One region of the Enterobacter sp. SM3 genome, then DNA from elsewhere that is predicted to be linked to it. Evidence: predicted binding sites of a transcription regulator. Region 1 holds the regulator's gene; each other region holds the start of a gene.

Region 1 (10,003 bases):
GGCGATACCGACCAACCGATCCATATCGAGTCCGATACCCAGTCTCTCGATATGCAGGGCAACGTCGTCACCTTCACGGGTAACGTCGTCATGACTCAGGGCACCATCAAAATTAACGCCGACAAGGTGGTCGTGACCCGTCCGGGTGGCGAGCAGGGCAAAGAGATCATTGATGGTTATGGCAACCCGGCAACCTTCTACCAGATGCAGGACAACGGCAAGCCGGTGAAAGGTCACGCCTCGCATATGCACTACGAGCTGGCGAAGGACCTGGTCATCCTGACCGGAAATGCGTATCTGGAACAGCTGGACAGCAACATTACCGGCGACCAGATCACCTATCTGGTGAAAGAGCAAAAAATGCAGGCCTCCAGCGAGAAAGGCAAACGCGTCACGACCGTACTGGTTCCGTCGCAGCTGCAGGACAAAGGCAAAGGCCAGGCCCCGGCACAGAAGAAGAGTAACTAATTCGTTATGGCAACATTAACTGCAAAAAATCTCGCGAAGGCCTATAAGGGCCGCCGTGTCGTAGAAGATGTCAGTCTGACCGTCAACTCCGGCGAAATTGTAGGGCTGCTTGGCCCTAACGGTGCGGGTAAAACCACCACCTTCTACATGGTCGTTGGCATTGTGCCGCGCGATGCTGGCAACATTATCATTGACGATGAAGACATCAGTCTTCTGCCGCTGCACGCGCGCGCGCGTCGCGGGATCGGCTATCTGCCGCAGGAAGCCTCCATTTTCCGTCGTCTTAGCGTTTACGATAACCTGATGGCGGTCCTGCAAATTCGCAACGACCTGACCAGCGAACAGCGTCAGGATCGTGCCAACGAGCTGATGGAAGAGTTCCACATTGAGCATCTGCGTGACAGCCTCGGTCAGGCACTCTCCGGGGGTGAACGCCGCCGCGTTGAGATTGCGCGTGCGCTGGCCGCAAACCCGAAATTTATCCTTCTGGATGAACCGTTTGCGGGCGTTGACCCGATCTCGGTTATCGACATTAAACGTATCATTGAACACCTGCGCGACAGCGGGCTTGGCGTACTGATCACCGACCACAACGTCCGTGAAACGCTGGCCGTGTGTGAACGCGCGTATATTGTGAGCCAGGGCAATCTGATCGCCCACGGTACGCCGCAGCAGATCCTCGAAGACGATCATGTTAAGCGCGTCTATCTTGGGGAAGACTTCAGACTCTGATAGGGTAGAGGTAACGTAACGCCGAACCGGAGAAAAATGCTCTGAACATGAAGCAAGGTTTGCAATTAAGGCTCAGCCAACAACTGGCGATGACGCCGCAGCTACAGCAGGCAATTCGCCTGTTGCAACTGTCCACGTTAGAACTTCAGCAGGAGCTCCAGCAGGCGCTGGACAGCAACCCCCTGCTGGAACAAACCGATCTTCATGACGAGGTAGATACCCAGCAATCTCAGGATACAGAAGCGCTCGACACCGCGGATGCACTCGAACAAAAAGAGATGCCCGACGAGCTACCGCTGGATGCCAGCTGGGATGAAATCTACACCGCCGGAACCCCTTCCGGTACGCGTGCAGACTACCAGGATGATGAGCTACCGGTCTATCAGGGAGAAACCACCCAGTCGCTGCAGGATTACCTGATGTGGCAGGTGGAACTCACCCCCTTCTCCGATACCGACCGCGCGATTGCCACCTCAATTGTCGATGCCGTTGACGACACCGGCTATTTGACCGTCACGCTGGACGATATTCTGGAAAGCATGGGCGACGAAGAGATTGAGCTTGAGGAGATCGAAGCCGTTCTGAAGCGCATCCAGCGTTTCGATCCGGTAGGCGTGGCCGCAAAAGATCTGCGTGACTGCCTGCTGATCCAGCTTTCTCAGTTCAGCAAAGAGACGCCATGGATCGACGAAGCGCGCTTAATCATCAGCGATCATCTGGATCTGCTGGCCAACCACGATTTCCGCTCCCTGATGCGCGTCACGCGCCTGAAGGAAGAGGTGCTGAAAGAAGCGGTGAATCTGATCCAGTCGCTCGATCCGCGCCCGGGACAGTCGATCCAGACCAGCGAGCCCGAGTACGTGATCCCGGACGTGCTGGTCAGAAAACACAATGACCGCTGGGTCGTTGAACTGAATTCAGACAGCATCCCTCGCCTGCAAATCAACCAGCAGTATGCCTCCATGTGCACCAGCGCGCGTAACGACTCCGACAATCAATATATTCGTAGCAATCTTCAGGAAGCGCGATGGTTGATCAAAAGTCTGGAGAGCCGAAATGATACGCTGCTACGCGTCAGCCGCTGTATTGTCGAACAGCAACAGGCGTTCTTTGAGCAGGGCGAAGAGTATATGAAACCGATGGTACTGGCGGATATCGCCCAGGCCGTCGAAATGCATGAATCAACCATTTCCCGTGTCACCACGCAGAAGTATCTGCACAGTCCACGCGGTATTTTTGAGCTTAAGTATTTCTTCTCCAGCCATGTGAATACCGAGGGCGGCGGCGAAGCGTCGTCAACGGCCATTCGTGCCCTGGTGAAGAAGTTGATCGCCGCGGAGAACCCCGCGAAGCCACTAAGCGACAGTAAGTTAACCACCATGCTGTCCGATCAGGGTATTATGGTGGCACGTCGTACTGTTGCGAAGTATCGAGAGTCTTTATCCATTCCGCCGTCCAACCAGCGTAAACAGCTGGTCTGACACAACCGATAAGGAAGACACTATGCAGCTCAACATCACTGGACAAAACGTCGAAATTACTGAGGCTTTACGCGACTTTGTGAACGCGAAGTTTGCAAAACTCGAGCAGTATTTCGAAAGGATCAATCAGGTCTATATTGTGTTGAAAGTGGAGAAAGTGACTCATATCTCGGATGCCACCCTGCATGTTAACGGGGGTGAACTGCATGCCAGTGCGGAAGGGCAAGACATGTACGCTGCTATCGACGGCTTGATTGATAAGCTTGCACGACAGCTCAATAAACATAAAGATAAACTGAAACAACACTAATTGTCCGGGCAGTTAACGGGTGCAGGACGGCCTGTTGTGAAACACAACAGGCCATTTGTACAGTTAGCGCTTAGGTGAAATTATGATGAACAACGATTCCGCTCTTCAACTGAGCAATGTCCTTAACCAGGAATGTACCCGCAGTGCGGTTCACTGCCAGAGCAAAAAACGTGCGCTGGAGATCATCAGTGAACTGGCTGCAAAACAGCTGGGCCTGCCGCCGCAGGTGGTATTCGAAGCGATTCTGACCCGTGAAAAAATGGGCAGTACCGGTATCGGCAACGGCATCGCGATCCCGCACGGCAAACTGGAAGAGGATACCCTGCGTGCCGTTGGTGTGTTTGTGCAGCTTGAAACACCCATCGCCTTCGATGCCATTGATAACCAGCCCGTCGATCTCCTCTTCGCGCTGCTGGTGCCTGCCGATCAGACGAAAACCCATCTGCATACGCTGTCGCTGGTCGCAAAACGTCTGGCCGATAAAACCATTTGCCGTCGACTGCGCTCGGCCCAAAGTGATGAAGAGCTCTATCAAATTATCACTGAAGCAGAAGGCAATCAGGATGATGCATAACCAGGAGATGGCCTTCACATCTGTTGTCCTGAGGAGAAACGGAACATGGTGCTGATGATTGTCAGTGGTCGATCAGGGTCGGGGAAATCCGTTGCTCTGCGCGCGCTGGAAGACATGGGTTTTTACTGCGTCGATAACCTGCCGGTCGTGTTATTGCCTGACCTGGCACGCACGCTTGCGGAGAGACAAACCTCTGCCGCCGTCAGTATCGACGTCCGTAACATGCCTGAATCGCCAGAGATCTTCGAACAGGCCATGAGCAACCTGCCTGATGCGTTCTCGCCTCAGCTGCTGTTCCTTGATGCAGACCGCAATACGCTGATCCGCCGCTACAGCGATACCCGTCGCCTGCATCCGCTTTCCAGTAAGAACCTCTCTCTGGAGAGCGCTATCGATGAAGAGAGCGACCTGCTGGAACCGCTGCGTTCTCGTGCCGACCTGATTGTCGACACCTCTGAGATGTCCGTTCACGAGCTGGCGGAAATGCTGCGCACCCGGTTGTTGGGTAAACGCGAGCGTGAACTGACGATGGTGTTCGAGTCCTTCGGCTTTAAGCACGGTATTCCAATCGATGCGGATTACGTTTTCGACGTGCGCTTCCTGCCGAACCCGCACTGGGATCCGAAGCTGCGTCCAATGACCGGCCTGGATAAACCCGTTGCGGCCTTCCTCGACCGGCACACAGAAGTTCACAATTTTATCTACCAGACGCGAAGCTACCTTGAGCTATGGTTACCTATGCTGGAGACAAACAATCGTAGCTACCTGACGGTGGCGATTGGCTGTACCGGCGGTAAACATCGTTCGGTTTATATCGCCGAACAGCTGGCCGACTATTTCCGCTCGCGCGGGAAGAACGTTCAGTCCCGTCATCGCACGCTGGAAAAACGTAAAACATGACCGTAAAACAAACCGTTGAGATCACCAATAAGCTGGGTATGCATGCACGCCCGGCGATGAAACTGTTTGAGCTGATGCAGGGTTTCGATGCAGAGGTTCTGCTGCGGAATGACGAAGGTACCGAAGCGGAAGCGAACAGCGTGATCGCCCTGCTGATGCTGGATTCCGCCAAAGGGCGCCAGATTGAAGTGGAAGCCACCGGGCCTCAGGAAGCGGAAGCGCTGGCGGCTGTGATTGCCCTGTTTAACGCTGGCTTTGACGAAGACTAACGTTCGCCCCTCGGCGGGTGGCGCTGCGCTTACCCGCCCTACATAAGATTATTACGCTGCATAAAACCCTCTCCGCCCAGCTGATTCATCTGGCGTATGATCCACGCCTGACGGCTTCGCACGTACCCTGATGGGGCACTGGCTTTAAAGCGGATGGGATTCGGTAAAACAGCGGCCAATAGCGCTGCTTCTGACATGCTCAGACGGCTGGCTGGCTTATTGAAATAACGCTGCGCGGCAGCTTCCACGCCGAAAACACCGTCGCCAAACTCAGCGACGTTGAGATAGACGGTCAAAATGCGTTTTTTGCTCCAGACCGTTTCCATCCCCAGGGTCAACCCCGCTTCCAGCCCTTTTCGCACCCAGCTTCGACCATCCCACAGAAACAGATTTTTGGCCGTCTGCTGCGACAGGGTTGACGCACCGCGCACGCGGTTTTCATGGCGTTCGTTATGGGCTAACGCCTTCTCTATGGCCGCCACGTCGAACCCCCAGTGCTCCGGGAATTTCTGGTCCTCCGCAGCGATGACCGCCAGCCCCATGAACGGGGAGATCTCGTCCATGCTCACCCAGTCAGAGTGGGCAACATAGCCGAAATCGCCGCTGAACCACGCGCTAAGCTGGCGCTCAACCATAACGGCAGAGAACGGAACCGGCATAATGCTGAATAAAGCCAGCCCGCCTCCCCAGAATACCGCCAGTACAAGAACGATACGCCAGAGAATACGTTTCACCCCTGCGCCTGCGGCAAATTTACGCCTCATTCAGTCAGCACCAGCACGCGGGCCACCAGCTTTTCAATGCCTGAGGCTGCCTCAGCGATATTGTTCGCCAGCATATACGCCGGGGTGGTGACAATTTTGTTATCTTCATCAACCACAATGTCATCAACCGGGCACGGAACGTGTTCGCCCCCCATTTCCTCGACGATCTCTGCGGTATCAATATCCGTCCCGATAGTCAGGCGCAGCGGGAAATCAAAAATCCTGGGCAGCATTGCCGGCGCGATGCAGATAAAGCCCAGCGGTTTTCCTGCCGCATGCATGGCCTGCGACAGTGCCTTTAAATGAGGATCGATCTGACACTCCGCGCCCTGCGCAGCAAAGGTACTGAGATTTTTGGCCGCGCCAAACCCACCCGGCACAATGAGCGCATCAAGCTCTGTCGGGTCTGCCTGAATAAGAGGATGGATATCACCTCGCGCAATACGCGCGGCTTCAATCAGTACATTACGGGTTTCCGCCATCGGCTCACCGGTCAGATGATTAATTACATCCGCCTGATTTTTGTCTGGCGCAAAACAAATAATCTCTGCTCCGTGCTTAGCCAGGGCCAGCAGCGTGATTACGGCTTCATGTATCTCAGAACCATCGTAAACACCGCATCCGCTCAGCACGACACCAATCTTTTTCATCATGACAATCCTTTTCTGCAACTTGCTGAAGCACATTAATAATTTTGATTAAAACGCTATGCTTCACACATTTCACTGATTCATGTAACAAACCATTTAAGATTTGCTATCTTATCTGCGTGCGGCCTAAATTTTTCAGGCAGCGCCCTTTCGAAAATAACTTTATAAAACAGGCGCAGCCACGATTTCCCTGGTGTTGGCGCAGTATTCGCGCACCCCGGTTAAGCCGGGGTCATTTTTTTCTGGCATCGACCCAGGCTTTAAGCACCGCCACATCGTTTTGCCACTCTTGTTTCATCTCTTCAACCCAATCACCCACGTTATCTTCCCATGCAGGTAAATCAGGCGACTGAATCTGTTGACCCAGCTGCTGCAGGTGGCGCAGGCCAACCGAGCCGGCGGCACCTTTAATTTTATGTCCTTCTTCCACAATGCCCTTCTGGTCACGAGCCGTCAGGTTTGATTCCAGCACGCTCAGATAGCCCGGCATCATTTTTTCGAACACCGCCAGACCATCGGTAATCAGTTTCGGGCCGACCAGATCGATGTACTGCTCCAGCATCGCGGTATCGAGTATCGTTTGGGCTTTTGCGCTATCAACAGACGTCATGGTGCTCTCCTCTTCATCACGGGTATCCCAGAACTTCTTAATCATGGCGGTCAGAGCAGGCACCGCCAGCGGCTTGCTGAGTACATCGTCCATACCGGCATCGAGATACTCTTTTTTATCTTTCAGCACGTTCGCCGTCAGCGCCACCAGCGGCGGCAGTTCGTCGGCCGCATACTGACGCGTCAGCTCACGCGAGATATCCAGCCCGGTCATATCCGGTAGTTGAATATCCAGCAGGACAAGATCGTATTCGCCCGGTTTAAACATCTCGAGCGCGGCCTTACCGGTCATCGCGACATCCACGCTGTTGCCCAGTTTCTCCAGCACGGAGCGCGCCACAATCACGTTCAGCTCAATGTCTTCCACCAGCAGGACGTGCAGCGCAGGCAGCGGCATGTCGTCGCTTTCAAAGGTATCCTCAACCTCCTCCGCCACCGCCGGCGCATGCACCGTCAGCGTGAAGGTTGACCCTTTACCCGGCTGGCTGGCAACGGTGATATCGCCCCCCATGCTTTTCGCCAGCCGTTTAGAGACCGCCAGGCCAATGCCGGTTCCGGTCGCCGGTTTCCCGCCGTTGCTGTCCTTCACCTGGTAATACATCGCGAAAATTTTGTCCTGCTCCTCCTGCGGAATCCCCATCCCGGAGTCTTCCACCTCGAAGTGCAGCATATCGCCTTCGTCAAAGCGGATGCGTACCGCCACCTGCCCCTTCTGGGTAAATTTCACCGCGTTGCTGATAAGGTTCCACAGGATCTGGCGCAGACGCGTGCCGTCAGTCACCACTTTATGCGGCAGCGGCAGGGTTGGCTCCATGATAAAACGCAGTCCCTTCTGCTGCGCCTGCAGGCCGGACAGGTTTTCGAGATCGGCAAGGAAGCTGGTGAAATCAACAGGCTGATTATCAAGCTGAACCTTACGGCGCTCCATCTTATCCATATCAATAATATCGTTGAAGATATTACCCAGCGTGACCGCTGAGACATGGATAGTCTTGAGGTATTTTTCCTGCTCAGCGGTCAGGTCGGTATCCAGCAGAATACGGCTCAGCCCGACAATGCCATTAAGCGGCGTACGCAGCTCGTGGCTGATAGTAGAGATAAAGGTCGTCTTGTCGCGGCTGGCGCGCTCCAGTGCGTCCTGATAGCGCTTACGCTCGGTGATATCGCGGCCAAAGCCCATCAGGCCATGGCGTTTCCCCACGCGGTCATAGTAGGGCACCTTACGGATCTCAAAGCAGGCTTTTCGTCCGTCCGGGTAATCCAGCCACTGTTCATAGGTCAGCGAAACGTTATGGCGGAATACTTTTTCGTCCGTCTCCATGACCTTGGCCGCCGCCTCTTCAGAATAAACGTCCTGCGGCTTCAGGTTAATCAGCTGCTTCTCGCTTTTCCCGGTGAGCAACTCCATCGCCCGGTTACAGCCGGAAAACTCTTTATCTTCATTACGGTAAAACACCAGATCCGGTGAAGCATCGAGGAACGACCGCAGGAAAGAGGATTGCTGCTCAAGCTGGATCTGCGTGACCTCGCGCTCTTTCATTTCTATTTTCAACTGCTCCAGCGTGGCCTGACGCTCGGCCTCCGCCTTCTCACGATCTGAAATCTCCTGGTTCAGCTGCGCAATGTTGTCTTTGAGCTGGACGTTGAGCTTCAGGTCACGCTCGCGCATCTCTTCCAGTTTATCGACCAGTTTTGACAAACGCTGACGGGACTCTTCCAGCTGTTCAACCACCACGGAAAGGAAATAGACCGCCCAGGGAGTAATGAGCAAGCCAAAGAAGATGGAGCGGATGACGTCGATACTCTCGACCTGACCATGCAGAACCATGGTGACGGCCATTTGCACGACAATGGCCAGAACGACCAGCGCCAGCGCAAGCAGCATGGAGAAACGCACCAGCCCAAGCTTCATCATCAGGTCGACGTAATACTGGGCAAGCATTCGAATTTGCTTCATAGAGGATCCCTTCACGACTTTATCGCTCAATAATACTCAAATTCAGGGCGAGGCGTTGAAGGTTGTGAGAAAAAGTGCGGGGTGAAACAGGAGATTAGCCTCGCTCCCGGTTAACCGGAAGCGAGGAGAGGTCAATCAGGAGCGTTTCAACAACAGCCAGAGGCTGATAAGGAGGAAACTGGCGCTTGGCAGCAGCGCACCAATGATCGGTGGAATGCCATAAACCAGCGTCAGCGGACCGAAAATCTGGTCGAGCACGTAGAACACAAAGCCGAAGCTGATACCGGTCACCACGCGCACGCCCATCGGCACGCTGCGCAACGGGCCAAAGATAAACGACAGCGCCATCAGCATCATCACCGCCACGGACATCGGCTGGAAGATTTTGCTCCACATGTTGAGCTGATAACGTCCTGCATCCTGCCCGCTCGACTTCAGGTATTTCACATAGTTGTGTAACCCGCTGATGGAGAGCGCGTCAGGATCCAGCGCCACGACCCCGAGCTTATCGGGCGTCAGGTTGGTTTTCCACGTCCCGGTGACCGTCTGAGAACCGGCGATCTGTTTCGGATCGGTCAGGTCAGACTCATCTACCTGGGACAAACGCCACTGTTTATGTTCGGCGTCAAATTTCGCCGAAGAGGCGTGGCGGACTGACTCCAGACGGCGCTGGTCATCGAACGCGTAGATGCTCACCCCACCGAGTTCATCATTTCCCTTTACTCGTTCGATGTAGACGAAGTTTTTACCGTCTTTTGCCCATAAACCTTGTTGAGTCGAGAGCAGTGAACCGCCGTACATTGCCTGCGCACGGTAGTTACGCGCCATCTGTTCGCCCTGCGGTGCGACCCACTCGCCAATCGCCATGGTCAACAGCACCAGTGGGATCGCGGTTTTCATGACCGACAGCGCGACCTGCATGCGGGTAAAGCCCGAGGCCTGCATAACGACCAGCTCACTGCGCTGCGCCAGCATTCCCAGCCCCAGCAGCGCGCCCAGCAGGGCCGCCATCGGGAAGAAGATCTGCACATCTTTCGGCACGCTGAGCAGGGTATACATCCCCGCGCCCATCGCGTCATAGCTCCCCTGCCCGGCTTTTTTCAGCTGGTCGACAAATTTGATAATGCCGGAGAGCGACACCAGCATGAACAACGTCATCATGATGGTGGTAAAAATGGTTTTACCGATATAGCGATCAAGAACGCCAAACGCCTGCATTAGATGGCTCCTTTACGCGAGAATCGGGCACGTATGCGGCGCACAGGCACCGTATCCCACAGGTTTAATCC
Region 2 (10,003 bases), 1.7 Mb from region 1:
CACCCGAACAGGCACCCAGCAGAGAAGGTTTACCGCGTACCGCCCACTCGCCAAACACCCAGGAGAGGATTGCACCCGCCGTGGCCACAACGGTGTTCACGAAGGCCAGCGCGGCGATTTCGTTTGCTGCACTCGCTGAGCCGGCGTTGAAGCCAAACCAGCCAAAGTAGAGGATAGCCGTACCGGTAAACACCATCGGCAGGTTGTGCGGTTTAAACGCTTCTTTACCAAAGCCCACGCGTTTGCCAATCAGGTATGCGCCAACCAGACCCGCTACCGCGGCGTTGATGTGTACAACGGTACCGCCCGCGAAGTCCAGCGCACCGTGCGTTGCCAGCAGACCGCCACCCCAGACCATGTGCGCAATCGGCACATAGGAGAGCGTCAGCCAGACCACCACGAAGATCAGGACGGCAGAGAAACGAATACGCTCGGCGAGCGCGCCCACAATCAGCCCGACGGTAATACAGGCGAAGGAGCCCTGGAACGCAACGTGGATATACTGATAGAAACTGCCCATCAGCGCGGTCAGCTCAATATTTTTCAGCATCACCCAGTCGAAGTTACCAAAGAACGCGTTGCCCGTGCCGAACGCCAGCGAGTAACCGTAAACCACCCACAGCACGCAGACCAGTGCGAACGTCACGGCAACCTGCGTCAGCATGGAGAGAACGTTTTTGCCACGGATCAGGCCGCCGTAGAACAGCGCAATGCCCGGAATTGACATGAACAGCACCAGCGCGGTGCTGATCATCATAAAGGCGTTATCGGCTTTGTCGACCACCGCAGGGGTAGCAGCCAGCGCCAGGCCCGGCAGCAGTGCCAGCGAACCCAGACCCGTTTTGAGTGTTGCTATCTTCATTTTCTCGATCCCTATCACTGTGTGCCAGGAGTTACTTACAGAGCCGCTTCGTCAGATTCGCCGGTACGAATGCGAATGACGCGCTGCAGTTCGGCAACGAAAATTTTGCCGTCGCCAATTTTGCCGGTATAGGCCGCTTTGCTAATGACATCAATAACTTCATCAAGCTGATCGTCAGCAATTGCGACATCAATTTTTACTTTTGGCAGGAAGTTAACGCTGTATTCCGCCCCGCGATAAAGCTCGGCATGACCCTTCTGACGACCAAAGCCTTTCACTTCGGTGACAGTCAGTCCCTGAATACCCATTGAAGACAACGCTTCACGCACGTCTTCGAGTTTGAATGGTTTGATTACAACCGTAACCAGCTTCATAGATCCCCTCCAGTCAGAATTCGGTAATGGCCGTAGCTTACGCAGAAGGTATTGCAAGGGGTGTGCCAGAAATGAAAACGAGGGGGAACAGCGGTGCGATGAGCGTTACACGGTTCTGTTAAACGCGCAGGTGAAAAAAAACGCACCATGCCGGTGCAGGGTGCGTTTCAGTTTTGCACCAACAGGAATGACTGTTAGCGCGGCGCCTCATTTTAGTGCATCAGGCGCTAAGCGACTCTTCATCACGCACGCTGGCCGCCAGCTCCTCGCCCGCCAGCTGCAGCTGGTACATCTGCCAGTAGCGCCCTTTTGCTTCCAGCAGTTCACGGTGCGTACCGCGTTCAACGGCCTGTCCGCGATGCAGCACCAGAATAGTGTCCGCTTCGACGATGGTGGAAAGACGGTGGGCAATTACCACCAGCGTCGTATGGTCGCGTACCGCGGCCAGCGCCTGCTGGATGGCCTGCTCGGTGCCGGAGTCAATACTGGCCGTCGCTTCATCCAGAATCAGTATCTGCGGCGTTTCAATCAGCACCCGCGCCAGCGCCAGGAGCTGCTTTTGCCCGACGGAGAGATTGTTCCCCTGCTCGCCCAGTTTGGTATTGATCCCATCGCTAAACCCGCGCGCCAGCTCTGCCAACTGCACTTTTTCCAGCACGTCCCAGACCTGCTCCTGGGTGTAGTCTCGCCCCAGGGTCACGTTGGCGTAGAAGGTATCGGCCAGCACGACCGGATCCTGCTGCACCATCGCAACGCCTTTGCGTAACACAGTATGGCTGAGAGACGCGAGCGGGCGTCCGTCGAGACGGATTTCACCTTCCGTGACCGGGTAATAGCCCATCAACAGGCTGGCAAGCGTGCTCTTACCGCTGCCGGTATGCCCCACCAGCGCCACGAAACCGCGAGATGGAACGTCAAGCGTAATGTCCTGCAACACCAGCCGGTCTTCGCGATAGGCAAACGAGACGTTATCAAAGGCGATAGTCCCGCTTTGCAGAGGTCGCTCGTCATTGCCGTAGGCCTGGCGTGGCCTGTCCATTAACTCAAACACGCGCTCACCGGCAACCACCGCCTGTTGCAGCATCGATTGCTGGGTGGTGAGTTCGATCAGCGGCTCGTTAAGGCGTCCCAGATAGCTAATAAAGGCGTACAGCACGCCCACTTCGATCGTACCGTTTGAGCTCAGGCCAAAGAGCATCAGCAGCCCGCAAAGCACCAGCGCAGAGAAAAGGCTGAGCAGCGGACGCAGCAGGAAACCGTCGAGGCGCAGCGTCTGCATACGCGCCATGTAGTGCGAACGGCTGGCTTCGCCCATGCGCTCGCCAAAGCGCGCCTGCTGGCGGAACTGCTGGATGACGCTCATGCCGTTGATCACTTCGTTGAAGCCATCGTTGATGTCGGCCAGATAAGCGCGCACCCGACGCACAATCGGCGTGCTGTAGCGCTGGTAAATGATCATGACAATCAGCACCGCCGGGAAAATGGTGATCGCCACCAGTGCCATGCGCCAGTCGAGGCTGAACATCGCCACCAGCATCGCGCCAATCAGCGCCGCGCTGCGCAGTACGGTTGCCACCACGGTGACGTACAGATCGCGGATCACCTCGGTATCGTTGGTCACGCGCGAAATCACCTGCCCGACCGGCTGGATATCAAATTCGCTGAGCGGCTGGCGAAGCGCCGCGTCCATCACATCCGTACGCAGCTGCTGAACAACGCCCACGGCTGCACGGTTAAACAGCAGCGACTGAGCATAGTGCAACCCTGCTGCCGTCAGCTGTAAGCCAACGTAGGCCACGCCTAAACCCGCCACCAGCCCCAGCGGCAGATAGCTTTTGGCGACCATGTTGTCGATAAAATAGCTGATGAGCAGCGGACCGCTCACCTCAGCAATCGCCGCAATCCAGAGTAAAAGCACGGCCACGGAGAGCGGTTTACGCCACGGAGAGCCGTAGGCCAGCAGACGTTTGAGCGTCGGCCACATCGTTCCAAGCTTACGCATTGGCGGCCTCCTCATTCTGCTCCGGCGCATCGTCCAGCGCCGCCTCAAGCTGTTGATAGCGGTACATATCGCGATACCATCCCGGCTGCTCGGCAAGCGTTTCATGCTGTCCGCGCTGGGCAATGTGCCCGTGCTGCAATACCAGAATTTCGCTGGCCTCAGTGAGCGCTGACAAACGGTGGGCGCTGATAATCACCGTGCGTCCGTCGCCCCACTGGCGCAGGTTATGTAGGATCTGATGCTCGGTACGGCCGTCCACGGCGGAAAGCGCATCATCCAGGATCAGGATTTCAGCATTCAGCAGCAGAGCGCGGGCAATGGAGATACGCTGCTTTTGCCCCCCGGACAGCATGACGCCGCGCTCCCCGACTTCCGTTTCGTAGCCCTGCGGCAGACGCAAAATGTCATCATGTACGCTGGCCAAACGCGCCACATGCTCAATTTCTTCCTGCGTTGCCGAAGGACGTCCCAGGGCAATGTTGTTCGCCACGGTGTCCGAAAATAAAAACGGCGTCTGGCTGACGACCGCCAGGCGACCGCGCCACTCGTCCAGCAGCAGTCTGGTCAGGGGAATATCGTGGAAGCGGATATCGCCTTCGGTAACGTCAAAGTGGCGCTGAAGCAGAGAGAGCACGGTACTTTTGCCGGATCCCGTCGGGCCGCAGATGCCCAGCATCTGCCCTGGCTGCAGGGTAAAGCTGACGTTTTCCAGTACCGGATGCTCCGTATGCGGATAGATAAACTGCCGGACGTCGACGGCCATGACGCCGCGCCCTTCCGGTACGGCTTCGCTACCGTCGATGACCACCGGCGCTTCGGCCAGCATGGCGCGAATGCGGCTATAGGCGGCGCTGCCGCGCTCCACGATGTTAAACATCCAGGCCAGCGCCAGCATCGGCCAGATCATGAGCCCCAGATACATCGCAAAGCTGGTCAATTGCCCCAGGGTCAACGAGCCCTGCACCACCATCCAGCTTCCGCCGCCAATCGCCAGCAGGTTTGCCATGCCAATCGCGATATAAATCGTCGGGTCAAACCGGGCGTCGATACGCGCGACGCGCATGTTCTTCGCTCCCGTGTCCGCCGCATCGGCGGCAAACAGCGCGGACTGACGGTCTTCCAGGCCAAACGCTTTGATCATGCGGATGCTGGTCATGCTCTCCTGGGTGCGATCGTTCAGAGACGAAAACGCCGCCTGCGCCAGCTTAAAGCGCTCGTGCAGCTGTTCACCGTAGCGATTGATCGCCAGCGCCATGATCGGCATCGGCAGCAGGGCAAGCAGGGTCAACTGCCAGCTGATCTGCGTGGACATCACGATCAGCACCGCACAGCCCATCACCAGCGAGTCCACCAGCGTCAGCACCCCTTCCCCGGCGGCAAAGACCACGCGATCGACGTCGTTAGTCGCACGGGCGATGAGATCCCCGGTGCGATGGCGCAGATAAAATTCGGGATGCTGTCGGCTCAGCTGGCGGTAAAAATCTTCACGCAGCTCAACGGCCAGCTGATAGGACGCACCGAACAGCAGCACGCGCCAGACGTAGCGCAGCAGATAAACAATGACGGCCGTCAGCACCAGCGTGCCGACCCACATCAACACCCGTGCGGTGGTGTAATGCTGTTCGGTGACGCCATCCACGACGTACCCCACCACTTTCGGCGGGATCAGCTGCAGGATGGCAATGATAATAAGCAGGAATACTGCGCCGAGGTAGCGTTGCCACTCCCGACGAAAGTACCAGCTTAGTTGGGCAAATAATCGCACGCGGTTTGTTCCTGAAGGTATTTTACGAAGTTATTCAATAGGTAATGCTGTGGTGTATTTAATCTGTTCCATGGCGAAGCTTGAGGTGACGTCCGACAAACCCGGTACGCTGTTCACCAGCCGCTTGTAGAAATCATCATAGCGCTTCATGTCGGCCACCTGAACGCGCATCAGGTAATCGTACTCTCCGGCCATTCGCCAGAAACCGAGCACCTCGGGCATCTCCGACACCTGAGTGACGAAGCGGCAATACCAGTCGCTGCTGTGATGCTGGGTTTTTATCAGAACAAACGCCGTCAGCCCAAGCCCCAGCTTTTCGGGATCTAACAACGCGACACGCCCCAGAAGAATGCCGTCATCTTCCAGCTTCTTAAGGCGCTTCCAGCACGGGGTGGTGGTCAGATTAACGGCATCTGCCAGCGCCTGCAAAGAGAGGGTACAGTCATTTTGCAGCAATGAAAGGAGCTTGCGGTCAATTTTATCTAGCATACCCACCTCGCAGAGAAAAATTTTCTCCCTTCATTCTATTTTAAAGGGCAGATAGCAACAATTTTTTCTGTGCTTTTCGCTATGCTAGGCACAAAATGACAAACGGATAACGACGATGAATAGCACCTGGGTTAAACATGCGATCAGCGAAATCAATGCCGACTATCAGCGCTCGGCGGATACGCACCTGATTCGCCTTTCCCTGCCGGGATTTGACGGCATTCAGCTCTATCTGAAAGATGAAAGCACCCATCCTACCGGCAGCCTGAAGCATCGACTGGCGCGCTCTCTGTTTTTATACGGTTTGTGTAACGGCTGGATCAAAGAAGGCACCACCATCATAGAATCCTCATCCGGTTCAACGGCGGTATCCGAAGCCTATTTTGCCCGCCTGCTGGGCCTGCCGTTTATCGCGGTGATGCCGTCCTGCACCGCAAAACGCAAAATCGAGCAAATCGAATTTTACGGCGGTCGCTGCCACTTTGTGGAAAGCGCCTGCGAAATCTACGCCGCTTCCGAAATGCTGGCCCGCGAGCTGAACGGCCACTATATGGACCAGTTCACCTTCGCCGAGCGCGCAACGGACTGGCGCGGCAATAACAACATTGCCGACAGTATTTTCCGCCAGATGACCCACGAACCGCATCCGGTTCCGTCGTACATCGTCATGAGCGCCGGTACCGGCGGCACGTCAGCCACTATCGGACGCTACATCCGCTGTCAGGGCTACGATACCCAACTGATGGTGGTTGACCCGCAGAACTCCGTGTTCCTCGACTACTGGCAAAATCGCGATGCCGGTCTGCGCAACCCGGTGGGCAGTAAAATTGAAGGGATTGGCCGCCCGCGCGTGGAGCCCTCTTTCATCCCCGACGTTGTGGATGAGATGATGCGCGTGCCGGATGCCGCCAGCGTGGCAACGGCGCACTGGCTGGAGACGCAGCTGGGGCGCAAAGTGGGCGCATCGACGGGCACCAATATGTGGGGCGCACTGCAGCTTGCCGCACGTATGCGCGAAGAGGGCCGCACCGGTTCCATCGTCACGCTGCTGTGCGACAGCGGCGAGCGTTATCTTGATACCTACTACAACGCGGAGTGGGTACAGGCCAACATCGGCGATATCGCCCCGTGGAAAGCGCAGATTGCACAGCTTGTGAAATAAAAAAAAGCCAGACCGAAGTCTGGCTTGCTGGAAGGGTCTCACTATTCGGGGGAATACGGGAGGTTGTTGTTGTCCAGCCAATGCGTCAAAAAATGGGACACTGCTTCATTGCGGCAGTGGCCAATAACCGGCAGATGGGGAAGTTCTGCTTTCAGCTGCGCCATCGCATTCCCCATGATCAGACCGCGACCTACGCTACCCAGCATTTCGCGGTCATTCATGGCGTCACCAAACGCCATACACTCCTGCAGCGTTAAGCCCAGGTGGTCGCTCAGTACCGCCAGAGCGGAACCTTTGTTACAGCCCACCGGCAGCACTTCCAGACAATCGACCGCCGAGAAGGTCAGGTGCGCCCGGTCGCCCAGCGCCTCATTCAGTTGAATCCTTAAACGGCACAGATCGTCATGATCGCCGCAGAAGCAGATCTTAGTTACCGCATGGGCGGGGATCCGACGCAGATCGATAAGCTGGTATTTAAAGCCGCTGTAAACATGCGCGTGCAATAATTCCGGGATTTCGCTTCCGGTAAACCAGCCCCGATCGTTAAAGACGTGGATACTGGCCTTCGTGTCCCAGGTGCTGTGCAGCACGATATCCGCCACTTCCGGGTTGAGATCCTGCCGGTGCAGCACATCGCCTTCTACGGAGTGAATGCGCGTCCCGTTGCCGGTGATCAGAAAAGCGTCGAGTGAAAACGCCCCCAGCAAATGGCGCATTTCCAGCACATGACGCCCGGTGGCAAACGTCAGGGTGACATTACGCTCGTGCAGGCGCTTCAGCGTGTTCAGGGTTTTTTCCCCTAAACGGTGATCCGGCATTAACAGCGTACCGTCCATATCAAATGCAGCGAGCCGAGCCATGATTACTCCCGAAATGTGATGCGGTTAACTTGTGCATCAGTATCGTGTGAGATATACGGAAGTAATAGTGAATAGATGATAATTATTGTTCCGGGTTTCTTATGCGCCAGCTCAATCGACTCAACCAGTATCACCGCCTCTGGCAGCCTTCCCTGGGTGCAACGCAGCAGGTCACCATCAGCGAACTGGCTGCCCGCTGTTTTTGCAGCGAGCGGCATGTCCGAACGCTGCTGCGCCAGGCTCAGGAGGCGGGCTGGCTGAGCTGGCGAGCGCAGTCTGGCCGCGGTAAGCGCGGTGAGCTAACGTTCCATGTCGCCCCGGAGTCACTGCGCAATGCGATGATGGAAGAGGCGCTGAAGAGCGGGCAGCAGCATAACGCGCTGGAACTGGCCCAGCTTGCCCCCGCAGAATTACGATCGTTGCTGCATCCGTTTTTGGGCGGGCAGTGGCAAAACGACACGCCGACACTGCGTATCCCCTATTACCGCTCGCTGGATCCGCTTCAGCCGGGGTTTTTACCTGGCCGGGCGGAGCAGCATCTGGCGGGACAGGTTTTCTCAGGTTTAACGCGTTTTCACGGCAACAGCAGTGAACCCACGGGCGATCTCGCCCATCACTGGGAGGTGTCGGAGGACGGTTTGCGCTGGCATTTCTACATTCGCTCCACTCTGCACTGGCATAACGGCGATAAAATCGAAACCGGACAGCTTCAGCAAAGCCTGGATGCGCTTTTCGCCTTGCCTGCCCTGCGTAAACTGTTCCAGAGCGTTTTACGCGTTGACGTTACCCATCCTCAGTGTCTGACCTTTACGCTGCACCAGCCGGATTACTGGCTGGCGCACCGCCTGGCCACCTACTGTAGCCGGCTCGCACATCCCGAACAGCCTATGACGGGCAGCGGCCCCTTCAGAGTCAGCGTGTATGAGCCGGATCTGGTTCGTCTGGAAAGCCACGAACAGTACCATCTCAGCCATCCGCTGCTTAAGGCTATCGAGTACTGGATCACACCGTCGCTGTTTGACTATGGGTTAGGGACCAGCTGTCGTCATCCGGTGCAGATCGCCATTGGCGAGCCGGATGAACTGGAGAGTCTGCGCCTGGTGACGAACAGCACCAGCCTGGGCTTTTGTTATCTCACCCTGAAGCAAAGCCCGCACCTGAGCGAAATGCAGGCTCGACGACTCATCAACATCATTCATCTCTCGACGCTTCTGCATACGCTTCCGCTCAATGAAGGGCTGATTACCCCGACAGAGGAGTTGCTCCCCGGCTGGGCGATCCCTCAGTGGCCGGATTTAACACATGTCCCTCTGCCGAAGAAGCTAACCCTGATTTATCATTTACCGGTTGAGTTACACACGATGGCGCGCCAGCTAAAACAGTACCTTGCAAAACACGACTGTGAGCTTACGGCGATCTTTTACGATGCGAAAACCTGGGACGGGTGCCAGCAACTGGCGGAAGCGGACATCATGATGGGCGACAGGCTGATTGGCGAAGCGCCGGAATATACGCTTGAACAGTGGCTGCGCTGTGATGCCCTCTGGCCACACGTGCTTAGCGCACCGCAATATGCTCATCTGCAGGCCACCCTGGATGCCGTACAGACCCAGGCCGACGAACAGGCCAGACATGCCGGGCTGAGGGCCATTTTCTCCCGGCTCATGGAAAAGGCGGTGATAACTCCCCTGTTCAATTATCAATACCAGGTCAGCGCCCCGCCGGGGGTCAACGGCATACGTCTCAACACCCGCGGCTGGTTTGATTTTACCGAAGCCTGGCTGCCCGCCCCGAAATCGTGAAGAAGCTGGTCGCCGTCGTGGTCAGACGGTAACATAACGTTTTTATCGTAACAGTCGAGATGATTTATGAAACGTGCCGTCGTCGTGTTCAGCGGAGGACAAGACTCTACTACCTGCCTGGTCCAGGCCCTTCATCAGTACGATGAAGTTCACTGTGTCACTTTCGATTATGGTCAGCGTCACCGCGCTGAAATCGACGTTGCCCGTGAACTTGCCCTGAAACTCGGCGCACGCGCGCACAAGGTGCTGGACGTTACGTTGTTAAATGAACTGGCCGTGAGCAGCCTCACCCGGGACAGTATCCCGGTACCTGACTACGAACCCGATGCCAGCGGCATTCCGAATACCTTCGTGCCTGGCCGTAATATCCTCTTCCTGACCCTGACGGCGATCTACGCCTATCAGGTAAAGGCGGAAGCGGTGATCACGGGCGTGTGCGAGACCGACTTCTCCGGCTACCCGGACTGTCGCGATGAGTTCGTGAAAGCGTTAAACCACGCCGTCAATCTGGGGATGGCGAAAGAGACACGCTTTGAAACCCCGCTCATGTGGCTGGATAAAGCCGAAACCTGGGCGCTGGCGGACTACTGGGGCAAGCTGGACCTTGTTCGCAGCGAAACGCTCACCTGCTATAACGGTATCAAAGGCGACGGTTGCGGCCAGTGCGCGGCCTGTAATCTTCGCGCT
Region 3 (10,003 bases), 1.3 Mb from region 1:
TGCTCGCCCCATTCACCACCTGGATGCTGACCTTTCTGTGCGGCACCGGGCACGTGGTCTACACCATGTTCCCCATTATTGCGGATATCGCCCTGAAAAAAGGGATCCGCCCCGAGCGCCCCATGGCCGTGGCATCGGTCGCGTCGCAGATGGCGATTACGGCCTCCCCCGTTTCCGTTGCCGTGGTATCGCTGGTGTCCATCCTTGCGGCCCAGCATGGGATCGGCCACGCATGGGGGATCCTGGAAATTCTTGCCGTGTCGGTTCCCGCTTCGCTTTTCGGCGTGGCCATTGCGGCCCTGTGGAGTTTACGCCGTGGTAAAGATCTGGCTGACGACATGGAGTTTCAGGAAAAGCTGAAAGATCCTAAGCAGCGCGAGTTTATCTACGGTGGAACGGAGACGTTAATGAATCAGCGTTTCCCTAAACAGGCCTACTGGTCCACGTGGATTTTCTTTGCTGGTATTGCCGTGGTCGTTTTGCTGGGGGCGTTCCCTGACCTGCGCCCCGCCTTTGAGCTGAAAGGCAAAATGACGGCGCTGTCGATGAACCTTGTCATTCAGATGATGATGTTAATTGCGGGCGCCGTGATGCTGATGGCCTGTAAGGTCAACGCGTCGGCGATTTCCAACGGCGCGGTGTTCAAGGCCGGTATGGTGGCGATCTTCTCGGTGTTCGGCGTGGCGTGGATGAGCGATACCTTCTTCCAGGCGCATCTCGACGAGTTGAAGCTGGCGCTGGAAGGCGTGGTGAAAAGCCACCCGTGGACGTATGCCATTGTGCTGTTTCTGGTGTCAAAACTGGTGAACAGCCAGGCGGCTGCGCTGACGGCCGTTGCGCCTATGGGCCTGATGCTCGGCATCGACCCGAAAATGCTGATCGCCTTTTTCCCGGCGTCATACGGCTATTTTGTCCTGCCGACCTATCCAAGCGATTTGGCCTGCATCGGCTTTGACCGTTCAGGCACCACACGCATCGGCAAATTTATCATCAACCACAGCTTTATTCTGCCGGGGCTGATTGGGGTAAGCTGCGCGTGCGCGGCGAGCTATCTGCTAGTCCAGACGTTCTTCTAACCGCATCAAAGGGCGACACATGCCGTCGCCCATTTCCCTGCTTTAGTGGGACTCACCCTGCGGCGTGAATCGCAGCTCAATCAGCGCGATGGCTTTCTGGATCGCACGAAGCGTAACCGGGTCAGCGGCAGCAGGATGGCTGGCGAAATCGATGTTTTTCAGCTGCGTAGACATCTTCTCGCGCACTTCAACCGGCGCAATCACGTCCAGAACATCGAGGATTTGTTTGATAACCAGCTGACAGGCGACAACGTCAGAGACCAGTTCCTGATCGGCGCTCAGGTTTTGTGACATGGGGGCTTTCTCCTTATTTAAAGGCCGCCATAGTATCAAAACACACCCCCTGACATCTTCCCTTCATCATCAGCAGGTACAAAAAAACCCGCCGAAGCAGGTTTTTTTTATCAGAACATGGCGCCCGGCGGCACGTCTTTGAACGTGCGGCAGTAATTGGCCCACATACTTTTCAGGATTTTGCGCAGTTTCACGATGATGCTCCATTAACTTGTTATACAACTTTATTATCAACGTGCCTATAATATGACCACCATCACAAAAATCAACACTTTTGTGACTCATATCACATTTTTCTTGCGGTATGGACTGAAAGCGCTCAACGCTGACCCGTTGCGAAGAGTGAGGGCAGATTGTTCGGCTATTCCAGGCATTGCAGCGGGCATCTGCGGGTACGATAACGTATTTCCATCCACTCAGAGCGAACCATGAAAAGAGTCATTGTAGCTGGCACAATCCTGCTGCTCGCGGGGTGTAGCATTAATCGCCAGGCTGAGGTTAGCAGCCTCGACGCGCCGAACGGCATCGTCCGCCTCGACTACGGCCAGGCAGCGCTGCAAAATGCGTATTCCGATGAGTATGTAAATAACGGCACGGCGGCAAAAGCGTGTCAGAGCATGGGGTATGCCACTGCCTCAGCCTATGGTCAGCCCATTAAAACCTGCACCCTGACGAGCGGCTCTTTGTGCCTGAACGAGAGCGTGACCATCCAGTATAAATGTATGGGTTACGCCGTTAATCCTAAGTCAAATAATCCGTGGTATTAATCGAAGCTGCCAGCGCGTGCTGGCAGTTTATTTCATTACGAACAAAAATAATTCTCATTAATAAGTTTTAAAAATTGCCAATGCGTTTTATTCCCATTCGTATTTTAAATAAATAAAATAAAAATTTTACGTTTTGCAAATAATTAAATAACAAATTATAGTGTCGCTCATTGTGAACCAGAAATAATAATCCGGAGCGCCACCATGCTGAAAACTGAAATGATCGACAAGCTCAACGCACAAATGAACCTTGAGCTTTTTTCATCCCTGCTCTACCAGCAAATGAGCGCCTGGTGCAGCTACCACAGCTTCGAAGGCGCTGCCGCGTTTCTGCGTCGTCACGCTCAGGAAGAGATGACCCACATGCAGCGTCTGTTTGATTATCTGACGGATACGGGCAGCCTGCCGCGCATTGAAACCGTGACGTCACCCTTTGCTGAGTATAATTCTCTCGATGAACTGTTCCGCGCTACCTATGAGCACGAGCAGCTGATCACGCAGAAAATTAACGAACTGGTTCATGCGGCGATGACCAGCCAGGATTATCCAACCTTTAATTTCCTGCAGTGGTACGTCGCTGAGCAACACGAAGAAGAGAAACTGTTTAAATCCGTGCTGGACAAATTATCTCTGGTGGGGAAATCCGGCGAAGGTCTTTACTTTATTGATAAAGAACTTTCCACTCTTGATACGCAGAATTAATTTCAGCGCGGTGCCGCTTTCCGGCACCGCGTTAATTTACATACACCCCGCACAGCTGGTGCAGCGCCAGTCATGGGGATTCACGGCCTGGTAAAAATAGCGGTAGCTGGAGGTCTCCAGCGGAATGCCCACTTCGAAGAACATATCCGTTAACCACTCGACATTCTCAATAATCCACTCATCTTCCTGTAAGCCTTGTGCAAAGGTTTCGTCTTCAGGATCAATAACCGAATAGATTGCCCAAGTGCCCATATCCTTTTCGCGACGGGACTCGGGAAGTATCAGGGGTTGGTTCTGCCAGCTGATTATCCAGTGACCATGGCACAACAGGTTACCTCCCCGGCTCCATGCCGCGGTAAAGGGATTCTCCCCTGCCATAAAACCCTCACTTAATTTGATAATTTATATTTATTGTTTACGTTACGCCGGAATGTCGCGCAGCAACATTGCCCTTATGAAGTAGGCATAAGCCTATAAAGGATCAGAGGGTCATTAATTCGTAAACCATTCATTACACTACATGTAACGGTGATTTGACGAATTACGGCTTTTCCCTTACTCTGCGCCGCAGATTTTGTCGCGGTTAAGCATCGTTGTAGAGGAAAGCGTGAGAAACAGAACCCTGGGAAGTATTTTTATCGTCGCCGGAACGACAATTGGCGCAGGAATGCTGGCAATGCCCCTGGCAGCCGCGGGTGTGGGATTTGGCATGACCCTGCTGCTGCTGGGCACGCTCTGGGCGCTGATGTGTTACACCGCACTGTTGCTGCTTGAGGTTTACCAGCACGTGCCCGCCGATACCGGTCTGGGTTCGCTTGCGGCGCGCTATCTGGGACGCTACGGCCAGTGGATAACCGGCTTTAGCATGATGTTCCTGATGTACGCCCTGACCGCCGCCTATATCAGCGGCGCCGGGGAGCTTATCGCCTCCAGCGTCAATGACTGGTTTGGCTCTGACATTACCCCTGCGACGGGGGCTATCTTCTTTGCGCTCATCGGCGGCGGCGTGGTCTGCGTGGGCACATCGCTGGTCGATCTGTTTAACCGTTTTCTGTTCAGCGCCAAAATTCTCTTCCTGATCGTCATGCTGGTGCTGCTGGCGCCGCACGTGCACAAGGTCAACCTGCTGACGCTGCCGCTGGAAAAAGGGCTAGCGCTCTCCGCGATCCCGGTCATTTTCACCTCGTTTGGCTTCCACGGCAGCGTGCCGAGCATCGTCAGCTATATGAACGGCGATATCCGCAAGCTGCGCCGCGTCTTTGTTATCGGCAGCGCGATCCCGCTGATCGCCTATATTTTCTGGCAGCTGGTGACGCTGGGTAGCATTGACTCTTCAACCTTTATTGGGCTGATGGCGCAACACGCTGGCCTGAACGGTTTTCTGCTGGCACTGCGCGAGGTCGTCACCTCCCCGCACGTAGAGCTGGCGGTCCACCTGTTTGCCGACCTGGCGCTGGCAACCTCGTTCCTGGGCGTGGCGCTCGGCCTGTTTGATTACCTGGCCGACCTGTTCCAGCGTCGCAATACCGCAGCCGGACGGTTACAGACGGGTGCCATCACCTTCCTGCCGCCGCTGGCGTTCGCGCTGTTTTACCCACGCGGATTTGTGATGGCGCTGGGGTACGCAGGGGTAGCGCTGTCGATCCTTGCCCTCCTCCTCCCTTCCCTGCTGGCATGGAAAAGCCGTCAGCAGCATCCTCAGCAGGGATATCGCGTGGCGGGCGGAAAACCGCTGCTGTGCGTTGTGTTTGGCTGTGGGGTGGTGATTATTCTGGTGCAGGTGTTGATTGCAGCCGGGATGCTGCCGGAAGTGGGTTAAATTAAAAAGGGGCTATCATTAGCCCCTTTTTTTTATCAGTGCAAACAACAGCTCTTAAACTTCTTCCCGCTGCCGCAAGGACACGGATCGTTACGCCCGACCTTCGTGCCGTTCACCGTCGGTTTCTTCACTTCCGGCTGCTGCGGGTTGTTAACCCAGTATTGATATAAACGCAGTGCCGCAGGCTGGATGCTCTCGATGCTGGCGATATACTCCTCTTCGGACAGTTCATCCAGCTTTTCGCTGTTCTCTTCCGTCCCGTGCAGGGCAATCACCTCAAGGTCGGCCTTCAGGGCTTCCGGCAAGGCAGACCAGTCCGTCAGCGCCACGCCGCGCATATAGCCATAGCACCACTCTTCCACCACGGTATAGCTCTCGCCGTCAACGTCGTTATAACCGAACATCGGTTCAAACTGATCCGGGTACTCGCTCAGGCGCTCGGCAATATCGTTCATATGCTTAAAGCAGAGATCGATAAAACGGTTCATCTCACGATCGTTTTTCCAGCGCGGAATGTACTTTTCGCCACCCCACACCGCCACCAGCCAGGCATCTGGCTCAACGACAACAGGACCGGAAAGCACTGCGGTAAGCATGCCGTCCAGTTCGGACACGTCAATCACGGACGCGTCATCATGACCGTAAGACATTAACGTCTCTTCAAGCCACGCCATTTCGCTTTCATTCAATGGGCCTTCAGTCATCGCTGATACTCCTGCAAAAAAGGAAACGATCCTAACACATATCTCACCCCTCTCCGGGCTGAAGTTTAGGTCTTAATTGCTGCAAAAACGTGCAAATCGTGACCTTTGCACAACTTATGGGCTTTATTGTTAACGATATGTGATCTCCGCTGTAATTTCTTCTCCTTCCGCAAGGCGGCATAACGCGGCGCTCTATACTCAAACATGTCGCATGCTGGTCAATGGGTTAACCATTCTGGCAACGTTTTTGCTTAACGTTCTTCGCGCGTCCCTGCGCAGGGAAATCTCGCCGTAATATGCAGGATGCCGTCTGTATCTTGTTCGTTTAGTGCATTTTGTTCTTGCTCGTGTTTCGGATTGGCTGCGCCGTCGGGCGTTCGGGTTTACGCCGTGGTGCAAAAACCTCTTTGCTAAGGAACATAATAATGTCGCTGAAATTTATCAGAACTCCTCTTTCTCTTGTGTTGGCCGGTTGCCTGGTGACGGCGTTCTCCGCCCGGGCGGATATAGTGATCGGCGTGGCCGGGCCGTTTACGGGTCCGAATGCCACCTATGGCGATCAGTACTGGCACGGCGCAACGCAGGCCGCTGAAGACATTAATGCCGCAGGCGGCATTAACGGCGAGAAGATCAAACTGGTTCAGGGGGATGATGCCTGCGAGCCCAAGCAGGCCGTGGCCGTCGCCAACCGTTTAGTTGACCAGGATAAAGTCAACGCCGTGGTCGGCCATTTCTGCTCCTCTTCCACAATGCCCGCTTCCGAGGTGTATAGCGACGCAGGCATCATTGCGATTACCCCCGGCTCAACTAACCCGCTGATCACTGAACGCGGCATGAGCGACATGTTCCGCATGTGCGGTCGCGACGATCAGCAGGGTCAGGTTGCCAGCGACTTCATCATCGACAAGCTGAAAGCCAGGCGCGTGGTAATTATTCACGATAAAGACACCTATGGTCAGGGCCTGGCTGACGCCACCAAAGCGGCGCTGGCGAAACGCGGGGTTCAGGATGTGATGTATGAGGGGTTATCCCGCGGTGAAAAAGACTTTAACGCGCTGGTGACGAAGATCGGCGCGCAGAAACCGGACGTCGTGTTCTTCGGTGGCTGTCACCCGGAAGCCGGTCCGCTGGTTCGCCAGATGCGTGAACAGGGCGTGCAGGCGAAATTCTTCTCCGGCGACTGTATTGTCAACGAAGAGATGGTGACCGCCGCGGGTGGCCCGCAATACACCAACGGCATTTACATGACCTTCGGTAAAGATCCGCGCCTTATCCAGGACGGTAAAGCGGTTATCGAGAAATTCCGCGCCGGTAAATTCGAACCGGAAGGTTACACCCTTTACTCCTATGCCTCCGTCCAGGCCATTGCCGCGGCCTTCAAGGCCACTGGTGGCAAGGACTCCGCCAAAGCCAGCGAGTGGCTGAAAGCCAATTCCGTCGACACGGTGATGGGCAAAAAAGCCTGGGACAGCAAAGGCGATCTGAAAGTGTCTGACTACGTGGTTTACCAGTGGGACGACAAAGGAAAATATAAGGAAGTGCAGTAACGGGACGGAGTCACGCTCAACGTCGGCGGGGTTGCCCGTCGGCGCGTAATAAACATCAGGCTGCGCGGCTCGCGCAGCCTATAAAACGAGCGCGCTAAGATGAGTACATTCTTCCTGCAACAGTTAATCAATGGCTTAACGCTGGGCTCCGTCTACGGCCTGATCGCCATCGGCTACACCATGGTGTACGGCATTATCGGCATGATCAACTTCGCCCACGGCGAAGTGTATATGATCTCCGCCTATCTCTGCGCCATTGGCCTGGCGCTGCTCTCTTTCTTCGGTCTGCAGTCGTTCCCGCTGCTGATCCTCGGGACGCTGGTATTCACCATTGTGGTAACCGGGGTGTACGGCTGGACCATCGAGCGTATCGCCTACAAGCCGCTGCGCAACTCCACGCGCCTGGCGCCGCTGATCTCCGCCATCGGGATGTCGCTTATCCTGCAAAACTACGCGCAGCTGAGCCAGGGTCCGCGTCAGCAAGGGGTGCCGACCATGCTGGACGGCGTGATTCGCCTGCATCTGGGCGACGGGTTCGTGCAGATAACCTACACCAAAGTGTTTATTCTGGTTGCCTCGTTTGTCGGCATGCTGGTGCTTACCTGGGTAATCAACCATACCCGGCTGGGCCGGATGTGCCGCGCGGTACAGCAGGATCGTAAGATGGCCTCCATTCTGGGCATTAACACCGATCGGATTATTTCGCTGGTCTTTGTCATCGGCGCGGCGATGGCCGGTCTGGCGGGGGTGTTGATCACCATGAATTACGGCACCTTTGATTTCTACGTCGGGTTCGTGATCGGCATTAAAGCCTTTACTGCGGCGGTACTCGGCGGCATCGGCTCCCTCCCCGGCGCGATGCTCGGTGGCCTTATCCTCGGCGTGGCGGAAGCCCAGTTCTCGGGCATGGTGAACTCGGATTATAAAGACGTCTTCTCGTTCGGCCTGCTGGTCATGATCCTGATTTTCCGTCCCCAGGGCCTGCTTGGGCGCCCGATTGTGGCTAAAGTGTGAGGGAGAGACTGATGACATCACAGGGTTTTTCACTTAAACGCTGCATTCTGGACGCGATTTTTTCCGGGCTGATTGCGCTGATAATCTTCGGCCCCATAGCGGGCGTGGTGCTGGACGGGTACAGCTTTAACTTCGCCGGGCAGCGGCTGGCCTGGATGGTTGGCATCGTCATGCTCGGGCGTTTTCTGTTGAGCGTCTTTTTAGGTACCGCCGCGGGCGCCCGTTTCCAGGCGCGCTTCGAAGCCGATAGCGCGGGCGTATATGTTCGGCCACCGGAATATAAAAGCCGCATGCGCTGGATTATTCCTCTGGTGATTACCCTTGCGATTTGCTTTCCGTTTGTCGCCACTAAATATGTGCTGACCGTCGCCATTCTCGGGCTGATCTACGTGCTTCTCGGCCTGGGGCTGAATATCGTCGTGGGTCTGGCCGGTCTGCTGGATCTGGGATATGTCGCGTTCTACGCGATTGGGGCGTATGGTCTGGCGCTGGGATACCAGTATCTCGGCTTAGGCTTCTGGAGCATGCTGCCGCTGGCGGCAATCATGGCCGCCGCCGCAGGTGCCCTGCTCGGTTTTCCGGTACTGCGCATGCACGGTGACTATCTCGCCATCGTCACCCTCGGGTTCGGGGAGATCATTCGCCTGATACTGAACAACTGGCTGACCTTCACCGGCGGACCAAACGGCGTCTCGGCCCCTCCCCCCACCTTTTTCGGTCTGGAATTTGGGCGACGCGCGAAAGAAGGCGGCGTGCCCTTCCACGAATTTTTCCACCTGACCTACAACCCGAACATGAAGTTTATTTTTATCTACGCGGTGCTGTTCCTGGTGGTGATGCTGGTGCTCTACATCAAGCACCGCCTGACGCGGATGCCGATTGGTCGGGCGTGGGAGGCGCTGCGTGAAGACGAAATTGCGTGCCGCTCGATGGGGTTAAATCACGTTCTGGTTAAGCTGTCGGCCTTTACGCTGGGCGCGTCCACCGCGGGCATTGCCGGGGTGTTCTTCGCCACCTACCAGGGGTTCGTGAATCCAACCTCCTTTACCTTTTTTGAATCGGCACTGATCCTCGCCATTGTGGTGCTGGGCGGTATGGGTTCTACGCTTGGCGTGGTGCTGGCCGCCTTTGTGCTCACGGTAACGCCGGAACTGCTGCGCAGTTTTGCCGAATACCGCGTCCTGCTGTTTGGCATGCTCATGGTGGTGATGATGATCTGGCGTCCACGCGGTTTGATCCGCATTAACCGCAGCGGGTTTGCCGTGCGTAAGGGCGTCGCGCCATGAACGAAACGATATTACGCGTTGAACATCTGATGATGCACTTCGGCGGAATTAAGGCGCTAAACGACGTCAACCTGGACGTACAGCGTGGCTCTATTACCGCCCTGATTGGGCCAAACGGTGCGGGGAAAACAACCGTGTTTAACTGCCTGACGGGTTTCTACAGGGCCTCCGGCGGCAACATTCTATTTAATACCCGCAATAAAACGACCAACGTTATTCAGGTCCTCGGACAAAAATTCCAGCCGGGTGACTGGATTAACCCCGCCCAGCTCGGGCAGCGTCTGTTCTACAAAATGTTTGGCGGAACGCATCTGGTCAACCGCGCAGGGTTGGCCCGCACGTTTCAAAATATCCGTCTTTTTCGCGAGATGTCGGTCGTGGAAAACCTGCTGGTCGCGCAGCATATGCGTGTTAACCGCAATCTGCTCGCCGGGATTTTAAATATGCCTGCGTACCGGCGGGCGGAAAGTGATGCCCTGGACAGAGCCTTCTACTGGCTGGAAGTGGTGGATCTTGTGGAGTGTGCCAATCGCCTGGCGGGAGAGATGTCTTACGGACAGCAGCGGCGTCTGGAAATTGCGCGGGCAATGTGCACCGGGCCGGAAATGATCTGTCTGGATGAACCCGCCGCCGGGCTGAACCCGGTTGAAACGCACAAGCTGAGCAGCATTATTCGCTTTCTGCGGGATCACCATGACATCACGGTATTACTGATTGAGCATGATATGGGGATGGTGATGGAGATTTCGGACGACATTATCGTGCTCGACCACGGCGATGTTATTGCCAGGGGA

Evidence for each region. Region 1 encodes sigma-54, which starts transcription at its own class of promoters, with help from an activator protein. Its sites were predicted from a motif close to GTTGGCACANNTTTCGCTNT; they were not measured.
Region 2: a site for sigma-54 is predicted at 1,287-1,306, ahead of glnK (P-II family nitrogen regulator). Genes of this name have one in related genera too.
Region 3: a site for sigma-54 is predicted at 5,597-5,616, ahead of GVO84_RS14000 (branched-chain amino acid ABC transporter substrate-binding protein). Genes of this name have one in related genera too.

What each region holds. Positions count from the first base shown of each region.
Region 1 is NZ_CP099971.1:4,302,699-4,312,701, forward strand. Features, by position in the region: gene lptA (lipopolysaccharide ABC transporter substrate-binding protein LptA) at 1-468, shown strand, start outside; gene lptB (LPS export ABC transporter ATP-binding protein) at 475-1,200, shown strand; gene rpoN (RNA polymerase factor sigma-54) at 1,248-2,681, shown strand; gene hpf (ribosome hibernation promoting factor) at 2,704-2,991, shown strand; gene ptsN (PTS IIA-like nitrogen regulatory protein PtsN) at 3,074-3,565, shown strand; gene rapZ (RNase adapter RapZ) at 3,611-4,465, shown strand; gene npr (PTS phosphocarrier protein NPr) at 4,462-4,734, shown strand; gene mtgA (monofunctional biosynthetic peptidoglycan transglycosylase) at 4,773-5,498, opposite strand; gene elbB (isoprenoid biosynthesis glyoxalase ElbB) at 5,495-6,148, opposite strand; gene arcB (aerobic respiration two-component sensor histidine kinase ArcB) at 6,381-8,714, opposite strand; gene lptG (LPS export ABC transporter permease LptG) at 8,850-9,932, opposite strand; gene lptF (LPS export ABC transporter permease LptF) at 9,932-10,003, opposite strand, start outside.
Region 2 is NZ_CP099971.1:1,090,393-1,100,395, reverse strand. Features, by position in the region: gene amtB (ammonium transporter AmtB) at 1-862, opposite strand, end outside; gene glnK (P-II family nitrogen regulator) at 898-1,236, opposite strand; gene GVO84_RS05035 (SmdB family multidrug efflux ABC transporter permease/ATP-binding protein) at 1,457-3,238, opposite strand; gene GVO84_RS05030 (SmdA family multidrug ABC transporter permease/ATP-binding protein) at 3,231-5,003, opposite strand; gene GVO84_RS05025 (Lrp/AsnC family transcriptional regulator) at 5,034-5,492, opposite strand; gene GVO84_RS05020 (PLP-dependent cysteine synthase family protein) at 5,608-6,654, shown strand; gene cof (HMP-PP phosphatase) at 6,696-7,514, opposite strand; gene GVO84_RS05010 (SgrR family transcriptional regulator) at 7,616-9,316, shown strand; gene queC (7-cyano-7-deazaguanine synthase QueC) at 9,383-10,003, shown strand, end outside.
Region 3 is NZ_CP099971.1:2,968,435-2,978,437, forward strand. Features, by position in the region: gene GVO84_RS13960 (anaerobic C4-dicarboxylate transporter) at 1-1,076, shown strand, start outside; gene GVO84_RS13965 (DUF2766 family protein) at 1,119-1,370, opposite strand; gene azuC (stress response protein AzuC) at 1,481-1,564, opposite strand; gene yecR (YecR family lipoprotein) at 1,799-2,137, shown strand; gene ftnA (non-heme ferritin) at 2,342-2,839, shown strand; gene GVO84_RS13985 (hypothetical protein) at 2,876-3,217, opposite strand; gene tyrP (tyrosine transporter TyrP) at 3,447-4,658, shown strand; gene GVO84_RS13995 (YecA family protein) at 4,694-5,362, opposite strand; gene GVO84_RS14000 (branched-chain amino acid ABC transporter substrate-binding protein) at 5,788-6,909, shown strand; gene GVO84_RS14005 (ABC transporter permease subunit) at 7,009-7,923, shown strand; gene livM (high-affinity branched-chain amino acid ABC transporter permease LivM) at 7,935-9,209, shown strand; gene GVO84_RS14015 (ABC transporter ATP-binding protein) at 9,206-10,003, shown strand, end outside.